One region of the Mucilaginibacter angelicae genome, then DNA from elsewhere that is predicted to be linked to it. Evidence: riboswitches for the same ligand, from Rfam matches in the RefSeq annotation. Region 1 holds a riboswitch; each other region holds the start of a gene.

Evidence for each region. Region 1 has a riboswitch for S-adenosylmethionine ahead of ACFFGT_RS01580 (TlpA disulfide reductase family protein). Riboswitches for the same ligand answer to the same signal wherever they lie in the genome.
Region 2: linked by a shared signal. The riboswitch ahead of ACFFGT_RS21980 (O-acetylhomoserine aminocarboxypropyltransferase/cysteine synthase family protein) and the one ahead of ACFFGT_RS01580 (TlpA disulfide reductase family protein) in region 1 are both predicted to bind S-adenosylmethionine.
Region 3: linked by a shared signal. The riboswitch ahead of metH (methionine synthase) and the one ahead of ACFFGT_RS01580 (TlpA disulfide reductase family protein) in region 1 are both predicted to bind S-adenosylmethionine.

What each region holds. Positions count from the first base shown of each region.
Region 1 is NZ_JBHLTS010000004.1:314,280-317,446, forward strand. Features, by position in the region: gene ACFFGT_RS01575 (SusC/RagA family TonB-linked outer membrane protein) at 1-964, opposite strand, end outside; gene ACFFGT_RS01580 (TlpA disulfide reductase family protein) at 1,341-1,910, opposite strand; SAM riboswitch class I at 2,029-2,139, opposite strand; gene ACFFGT_RS01585 (glycoside hydrolase family 32 protein) at 2,417-3,167, opposite strand, start outside.
Region 2 is NZ_JBHLTS010000069.1:4,926-8,092, forward strand. Features, by position in the region: gene ACFFGT_RS21975 (hypothetical protein) at 1-932, opposite strand, end outside; SAM riboswitch class I at 1,113-1,223, shown strand; gene ACFFGT_RS21980 (O-acetylhomoserine aminocarboxypropyltransferase/cysteine synthase family protein) at 1,473-2,792, shown strand; gene ACFFGT_RS21985 (homoserine O-acetyltransferase family protein) at 2,883-3,167, shown strand, end outside.
Region 3 is NZ_JBHLTS010000079.1:349,867-353,033, forward strand. Features, by position in the region: gene metH (methionine synthase) at 1-1,885, opposite strand, end outside; SAM riboswitch class I at 2,064-2,174, opposite strand; gene ACFFGT_RS31285 (Bax inhibitor-1/YccA family protein) at 2,309-3,037, opposite strand.

The DNA of each region.
Region 1 (3,167 bases):
GAACAGCTTGCCCGTTTGAATAAAACTGCGGGATCAGTGAACCATCCAATGCAGGGCCCCAGCTTTCGTCAACACCGTCGTTAACGCCGCCGCCCTTACCATCTACGTAGCTGAATTTGCCATTTGAGCCCTGACCATATTGGTTTTGATAATTGGGTAATACCTGCACGTTTGAAAAACTGGTATTGGAGTTTATGGTAACACCTAATCCTTTTGCACCTTTACCTGTTTTAGTCCTGATGAGGATAACGCCAGCCGCTGCGCGTGAACCATAAAGCGCAGCCGCGTTTGGCCCTTTCAATACACTTACCGATTCAATATCTTCTGAGTTAAGATCAGAAATAGCATTTGAAAAATCCCTTGAACCATTGTTTCCTAAAAACTGGCTGTTATCAACAATAACTCCATCAACCACAAACAAAGGTTGGTTATTGCCTGATATGGAGGTTTCACCACGGATGACGATGCGCGACGAACCCATATCGCCCTGGCTGTTGGTAACCTGTACACCGGCAATTTTACCTGCCAGCGCGTTTACAAAGTTAGTTTCCTTGGCTTCAGAGATATCTTTTGATTTTAAACCCTGCACAGCGTAACCCAATGATTTTTTATCTTTTGAAATATTAAGTGCCGTTATAACCACCTCATTCAATGAATTGGGCGCTTCAACCAGTACTACGTTTAAAGTTGATGTACTTTGCGTAACCGGGATCTCCTGGGTTGTAAAACCGATGTAGCTTACCCTGAGCACATCATTGGCATTAGCAGTGATGGTAAACCTGCCATCAACATTGGTTTGCGCGCCGGTGGTTTTACCTTTAACCGATACACTAACACCGGGCAGCGGCAACCCATCTGACTTGGCGGTTACCACACCGCTTATTTTAACGGATTGCGCCGCAACCGTTTGGACGAGAATAAAAGGCAATACAATTGCCAGTAATAGCTTGTAAATTTTTAACATGATAATTAATAATTGTGATTAATTTTTAATGCCGATACAGATAAACAAAGCATGGCAATGGCCTTAGCAGGCATACAATGCCCGGCTCATAAACCTGTTTTAACTGTAAAGAATTGATTAGGGGATGATATTATTAACGCCGTAGCAAACTGCAGCAAGCCCGTGCATTAGTACCATACATACTGTAAGGAATTAGCAGCAACAACGCATGCTTTGCATACTTGGATAGAAGAATTTGGCCGTGAGCTGGTTCAATGAAACTAAAGCATTGTTGTGTAAGGGGGTAGTTTTTGTTTTCATAAAAACGGGTATTAAATAAGTGCAGATAGATTTTTTTAACTGATGACAGCAAACAGGGTTGCCATCAATTGTTTTTTTAGTTTATAGATGCTGTTTTATTGTTCACCAAAGCATCAACGGCTTTTAACATGGATGCAAATTCCTGTTTATCATATAAACGGGTGAGGTAAACAATTTTTCCATCACGGTCGATAACTACATTGCGGGTAACGCCGCTCTTTTTGTTGGCAAACCGGCCAAAAATATCAGCACCGGGATCAAGTGCCAGCGGATAGCTGATATTCATATCATGATGGAAACCTTTTACTTTTTCAAGCGGCTCATCGCGGTCAACGCCAATTAAAACCAGGCCTTTATCTTTATATGCCTGCCAGATGTCTTTTTCCAGATGCGGCATTTCTTCGCGGCATACGCTACACCAGCTTGCGGTAAACTGCAGGATAACCACTTTACCGCGCAATTGCTTTAATGATGTTTTGGTACCATCGGTTAATACCAGCTCAAAATCTGCAGGGGCAAGGTCACCCGTTTTCACAATGTAACCGCGGTCGCCCGCGGCAGGATCAGCAACCTTTGTTGTTTGCGCAGCAGCAAGCAATGTTGTTATGGAAAGCGAGCAGGTAATAAGTAAATGTTTAATGTTCATTGCTATACATGTTAACCGTTATATCAGATCGGTGATACTTCAATATTTTTTAGCAAGGAAAACGAGGAGAGAAAAGAATATATACATTACCGGGCACTAAGCCGGGCAATAGTGTATTATATTATCTTTTCTACCCAATGGGCAGACAGGAATTAGCACCTTTATAACAATGGGCTTACAGGTTGCTAAGACATCACAGGGCCTTTCCCTCAGTCTTTCTTGATAATTAAAATATTCAAAGAGCCGTTTTGACAATGCAAATATATATAAATTCTACTAAAACCATAGACATTATATAATTATTGCAATAAAATGAATTAAGCATCATAAAAATTGTATCTCTACGTGCAAGTTCAAGCGTCCACGCTTGAATTAAAGAGAAATTGAGGGTCCTCGCTCGCGGTTATCATCGTATAGTAAGCGTGGACGCCTGAACCTGCAAAAACAAAAAAGCGCCCCTATTCATTATGGGGCGCTTTCATTCATAAAATTCAGTAACTGTGTTTTTATTTTTCCCAGATTGATTTTAACGCGGTTTGTTGCAGGCCGATGCCTTTGGTTGTAATACGATCAAAGGGTTTATTAGGGAAAAAGATAGCTGTCATGGTAGTAAGTCCACCGTCGGCAAAAAGTTCAACTGATGTACCATCAATTACCAGTGTAAGATCTGAGGTTTTTGTTCTCGCATACCTTGGAGCAACAAAGCGGCCTTTAAAATCTTTTTGAAAATCAACCTTGCCCGCTTTCGTTCTGTCGATATAATATTGATTTGCTTTTTTATCATAGCCGATCAATAGCTCTTCGCCAAGATCATTTGATAGGGTTATCGTATAATCATCAAGCGATTCTGTAATCTTTTTTAACACACTTTGCGCAGACAGTTTTGCAGTTGCAGCAGTTTGAGGGGCCAAGGAAATAATTTTTAACTCGCCAACAGGAACCGACGCAAGTAACAATTCGCCATTCACTTTTTTCAACGACAAAACGCGCGGGATGGTCATGGCATTACGCCATTTTTCGGTTGGCACCTGGTTGGCATATTCCCAGTTGCTCATCCAGCCTAAAAATATTTTGCGCGGACCTGTATTGCCCCATATTATGCCAGCGTACTCATCCGGACCATAATCGAGCCAGCGGGTTTTAGTATCAACCGGGGTAAATTTACTGCCGTTAAACTGCCCGACAAAATACTGGGTTGCCGAGCCCCCGTTTGGCCCACCGGGATTAATATTGACGATAAGCACCCAATAAGTTTTA
Region 2 (3,167 bases), on a different contig from region 1:
TAATCAGTTTTAAGTATTTTTTTATTGAGGATATATTGAATTTTAGAAATGTTGGCCGGATTAGAAATAAGCTTAGTATAACCCGGTGATTTTGATTTAAAATACGTTTGATAGCGATGGATATCAAATTTTTTGGTTTCCACATAAATCAATCCATATTTTGCTTCACGGCCATACTTTATTATAGCACTTGCGTCCTTGTAAACAGACACTGTGGCAACATCATTAGGGTTAAACTTTTTTAAATCGTCTCCTGTAACCCGTACGCTGTCAATAAAATATACTGGTTCATTGTTTTCCGGTTCCTCAACTATTTGTTGATTAGCATCTTCCTTTTGTACTCCATAACAGGAGAGTGTAAGGTCTGCCGCTTCAATGGGTTTATCCATGTAATAAGCTTTATCTATCGGGAACTGTGGTTTTTTAGTCGAATCTATCCTGACGTAAAAAGCTATTGTATCGTTTGAAAAGCTCCAGTAATTTGAACAGCCTCTTGAATTCCATTTATCTTTAAATTCAGGATACAATTTGAATAGCTCATTAAGTGACAGATTGCTAAGATCGATAAATTTCCCATCAGGTAATTTCCCGGCAAACTGTCTGGTTAATCTGATTTTGCTAACAAGATCTGATTTCTGATCTTGTTGAAAGATCATTCCCGGATGCTTGGGGGTTGAATAGCCTTTGCCGGCAATAAACCTTGAATCCTGTCCAAAGCAATTGACAGCCAGATCCATCTCTTCGACTATGGTATCCACCAAATTTGCATCAGATTTCTTTAAATCAGGAATTTTGGTTTGACAGAGGCAAATATTATTTACAATGATTTTTTTGAAAGAAGTTGGATCATTTGTTTGAGCAAAACCATTTGTAAAAAAAATGAACAGGAGTAAAATAATTACAACTGATTTCTGAAGTGTATTTTCTTGCATAAGGAAGGGGTATCAAGGATATTATAAAGCATTGGTTAAAGGTATAAAAGTTTTCACTTGCATTAAAAAAACACCTTTTGAAATAAAATTTGGTACATTACCATATAACGCCTTATATTTGGAACATTATTTGGTAGCAATACCAAGATCGATCAATCCTCCGCACATAGTTCGGGTTTTGATTTATAAAGAAGCGGCGAGAGATCAGGCTCAATGACCCGCTGGCAACCCTTCAATGTTGAAGAAGGTGCCAATTCCTGTCCCGGCAAATAACACCGGGGAATATAAATTTATAACCATGAAAAGTTTAATTAAATTTACGCAACGCAACACTTTTTACACCTCAAACGGTAACGTACAATATATTGGCTCCCCTATTGGCTGTATTTGTATGTGTTGCTGCTGTTGATGCTTAGCACACCCCTGTTTTCATTTCTCTGAAAAAGCGCGTGTGATGTTAAGCCGGTTATTTCAAACCGGTTTGCCAAAATCCATCTTAACATTCAAAATCTAAATTAAACACATTAAAAAATTACAACTATGTCTGCCTTAAAATTTGAAACCCTACAACTACATGCCGGCCAGGAAGTTGATCCAACAACAGGTTCACGCGCAGTGCCCATTTATCAAACTACTTCATACGTATTTAACAGTGCCGAGCATGGCGCCAACCTGTTTGCGCTGAAGGAATTTGGCAATATTTATACCCGTATCATGAACCCTACTACCGATGTGTTTGAAAAACGCATCGCAGCTTTAGAGGGTGGCGTGGCAGCACTGGCAACAGCATCGGGCCAGGCATCACAATTTATAGCACTAAATAATATACTACAGGTGGGCGATAACTTTGTTACCTCCCCTTTCCTGTACGGCGGCACTTATAACCAGTTTAAAGTAGCCTTTAAACGTTTGGGCATCGATGTGCGTTTTGCTAAAGATGATACAGCAGCAAGCATTGAAGCGCTTATTGATGATAAAACAAAAGCTATCTTCCTGGAAACCATCGGTAATCCAGGTTTTACCATTGCCGATTTTGAAAAGATAAGCGAAGTTGCTAAAAGGCACGATCTGCCATTAATTGTTGATAATACCTTCGGTGCAGGTGGCTACCTCTTCCGCCCTATTGAGCATGGCGCCAACGTGGTTGTGGAATCAACTACCAAATGGATTGGCGGGCATGGTACCAGTATTGGCGGTGCTATTATTGATGCCGGTAACTATAACTGGGGCAATGGTAAATTCCCGCAGTTTACCGAACCATCTGAGGGTTATCACGGACTGGTATTTAATGATGTGTTTGGCATTGGCGGCCCGTTTGGGAATATCCAGTTCATTATTCGTGCCCGTGTTGAGGGTTTAAGGGATTTTGGCCCGTCGCAATCACCGTTTAATTCATGGTTGAATATCCAAGGATTGGAAACGCTTTCATTGCGTGTGCAGCGCCATGTTGATAATGCTTTGCAATTAGCCAAATGGCTTGAGCAGCATCCGCAAGTGGCAAGCGTAAATTATCCCGGACTGGAATCATCGCCATATCATGATCTTGCTAAAAAATATTTAAAGAATGGATTTGGCGGTGTACTGTCATTCGAGATCAAAGGTGATAAAGAGCAGGCCAGCCAGGTGATCAACAACCTGAAACTGGTGAGCCATTTAGCCAATGTGGGCGATGCAAAAACACTGATCATTCAACCATCGGCAACAACGCACCAGCAATTATCTGATGAGGAACAATTATCAGCCGGTGTTAAGCCTGCATCATTGCGCGTAGCTGTGGGTATTGAGCATATTGATGATATCAAAGCCGATTTTGAACAGGCTTTTGCAAAAATTAAGCAAAGTGAGGGTGAGTTAGTTTAACAATGTATAGTTTTTTTTAAGTGATATAGTAAACGTTATTACGGGCAGCAGCCGGACACCCCGGTTGCCCCCGGAATAACAAATAAAAGAATGAACGCAGAGATATTTAAATACACTGATACTTTTGAATTTGAATCGGGCCGGCAGCTTGAGGGTTTAGAGATAGGCTTTCATACATACGGCAGGTTAAATAAGGAAAAAAATAATGTTGTTTGGGTTTGCCATGCGCTTACCGCCAACAGCGATGTGCTTGACTGGTGGAAAGGCCTCGTGGGCACCGGCTTTTTCTTTAACCCCGAAGAGCATTTTATAGTTTGCGCCAATATTTTGGGTTCGCCTTACGGCACTACGAGTCCGCTGAGTATTAACCCGGTT
Region 3 (3,167 bases), on a different contig from region 1:
GGCGGTTAAGGAGCACGTCTTCTACCAGTTCTAAAAGGTTTTTGGGAATCTCCTCGTAAACCTCCAGCATTCCAGCGTTTACGATACCCATATCCATGCCGGCTTTAATGGCGTGGTACAGGAAAGCCGAGTGCATAGCCTCGCGCACGGTATTATTACCCCTGAACGAGAACGAAATATTACTCACCCCGCCGCTTACTTTGGCGTGGGGCAGGTTTTGCTTGATCCAGCGGGTGGCTTCAATAAAGTCGACCGCATAGTTGTTATGCTCTTCCAAACCGGTGGCAACGGTAAGGATGTTAGGGTCAAAAATGATGTCCTGCGGCGGGAAACCCACTTCATTCACCAATATATCATATGATCTTTTACAGATCTCAATGCGGCGTTCCAGTGAATCGGCCTGGCCGGTTTCGTCAAAGGCCATTACTACAGTTGCAGCACCATAGCTCAGGATCTTGGCGGCTTGTTCTTTAAACTTTTCTTCGCCCTCTTTCAGGGAAATGGAGTTTACGATGCCTTTACCCTGTACACATTTCAAACCGGCCTCAATCACCGTCCATTTGGATGAGTCGATCATGATCGGCAGCTTGGCAATATCGGGCTCAGAAGCAACCAGGTTCAGGAATTTCACCATCACCGCTTCCGAATCGATCATACCCTCATCCATATTGATATCGATGACCTGCGCGCCGCCTTCTACCTGTTGCAGGGCAACACTGAGCGCGGCCTCATAATCTTCGGCAAGGATGAGTTTGGAAAATTTAGGCGAACCAGTAATATTGGTACGCTCACCCACGTTCACAAAAATACTTTCGGGCTTTATAGTAACAGATTCCAAACCGCTCAGGCGCATATCCGGTTCAATTTCCGGGATAAGGCGGGGCGGGTATTTGGCAGCTTTATCAGCAATACACTTAATATGCTCTGGTGTAGTACCGCAGCAACCGCCAACAATGTTAACCAGCCCGGCTTTGATAAAATCATCAACCTGGTGGGCGGTTTCATGCGGGGTTTCGTCATACTGGCCAAACTCATTAGGTAAGCCTGCATTTGGATAGGCAGAGATAAATACACCTGCTTTTTCAGAGAGCTCGGCAAGGTGGGGGCGCATTTCCCTTGCGCCTAAAGCACAATTTAAACCTACCGAAAGCAGGTTAGCATGGCTTATCGAATTCCAGAAAGCCTCAACCGTTTGGCCCGAAAGCGTACGGCCCGAAGCATCGGTAATAGTACCCGAGATCATGATGCCGCCGCTATCCCTGAAAGCAGGGAAATCCTTACCGGCAGCTTTGCATTCCAGCTCATAACGTTTTATGGCGAAAAGGGCAGCCTTGGCATTCAGCGTATCAAAAATGGTTTCAACCAGTAATAAATGTGAACCACCATCAACCAAACCACGAACCTGATCATAGTAGGCATCGGCGAGATCATCAAACGTAACTGCGCGGTATCCTGGGTCATTAACATCAGGTGATAAGGAAGCAGTACGGTTTGTTGGCCCTACGGCACCGGCAACAAAACGTGGTTTAGCAGGGTTACGCAAGGTATATTCGTCGGCCACTTCGCGGGCAATGCGGGCGCCTTCGTAGCTTAGTTCATAGGCCAGCTCTTCCAGGTGGTAATCGGCAAGGGAAATTACCTGCGTGCTGAAGGTGTTGGTTTCGATGATATCGGCACCGGCCTCCAGGTATTCGGCATGGATGGCCTTGATAATATCAGGGCGTGTGATGTTGAGCAGGTCGTTATTGCCCTGCAGGTCGCTATGATGATCGCGAAAACGCTCGCCACGAAAATCCTTCTCGGTAAGCTGGTACCGTTGTATCATGGTACCCATCGCTCCATCAATCACCAGGATGCGTTTCTGTAATTCTTTTCTAATGTCCATTTTTTCCGGTTGGCCGTTGCCAGTGTTGCAGTTTGCAGCTATCAGTTTGCGGTGGGCAGTTAGGCAATGTACATTTACTACAATGGTTTAAATAAAAACCCAATACTGCAAACTGCTAACTTAAAACTGCAAACTAAAAGATGGCTTATCTCGAAAAGTCGGGTGTTGTTATGACTTTCGCTTATCTGTCTCAGGGGCCATTTGGCTGCTGAGTAGAATGTAGCACCTTGTGAAGCACAGGTTGCTAAGACATCGCAGGGTCTAATCCCTCCGTCTTTCTCCATAAGCAGTGCAAAGTTGCGCAATAAAGTTGTCATTTGCAAGTGTATAACGTACCCTGTATATCATAGCTAAGCCACATTGTTAAACAAAAAAAGCTGCCCTTTTTCAAAGGCAGCTTTCTGATTTAATTTCTTGATGAGATTATCTTCTTCTGCCGAATAAACGGAGGATCATGAAAAATAGGTTGATTAGCGTAATATAAAGTGCTAAGGCGCCTATCAAAGCCAGTTTTTTAGAACTTGCATCACCATATTCAATACCTGCGCCAATACGTTTAAGCATTTGCATGTAGTATGCCGTTAAACCGGTAAATACTGCTATACCTATATAGCTGATGATATAACTCATTTGCTCGCTGTGCATAAAGAAGTTAGCTAATGAAGCTACAAAAATGCCTATGAATAAAATGTAGAGGATAGAACCGAACCGGGTTAAATCCATTTGCGTGGTATAGCCTGCTATAGCCATTATACCAAAAGTTACGGATGCTGTAATGAATACACCGAGTATTGAAGCCGCTGTATAAATTAAAAAGATCACACTTAAGCTAATGCCTATAAGGGTTGCGTAAGCAACAAAAAGTAAAACCAGTATAGGGTACGAAATCCGGTTGTACCCAAACTGCATTACCAGTGAAAAAGCCAATGGCGAAAAGATGGCGAACAAGCCGAAACCTGTATAACCTGTTGGGCCAACAACTAAGTTTATTAAACCCATGTTCAGGAACAGGTACACTGTTACAGCCGAAACGCCAAGTGCAAGGAACATCCAGCTGAAAACGCCAGCAAGAAACCTGCGCGACATTGTGGCCGAAATATCCTCAACCTCAATTATATTATCGTATTTGAATTTAGAATCTTTAATTTCCATTTTTTGTTAAAATTATAGTACGAATTTATGAATAAAAAGTGAATGTAAAGTGAAGAATATGTGCCCGCTTCTCCGCCATGTCATTGCGAGGTACGAAGCAATCGCGAACTTTACAGAGGGACTTGCAAAG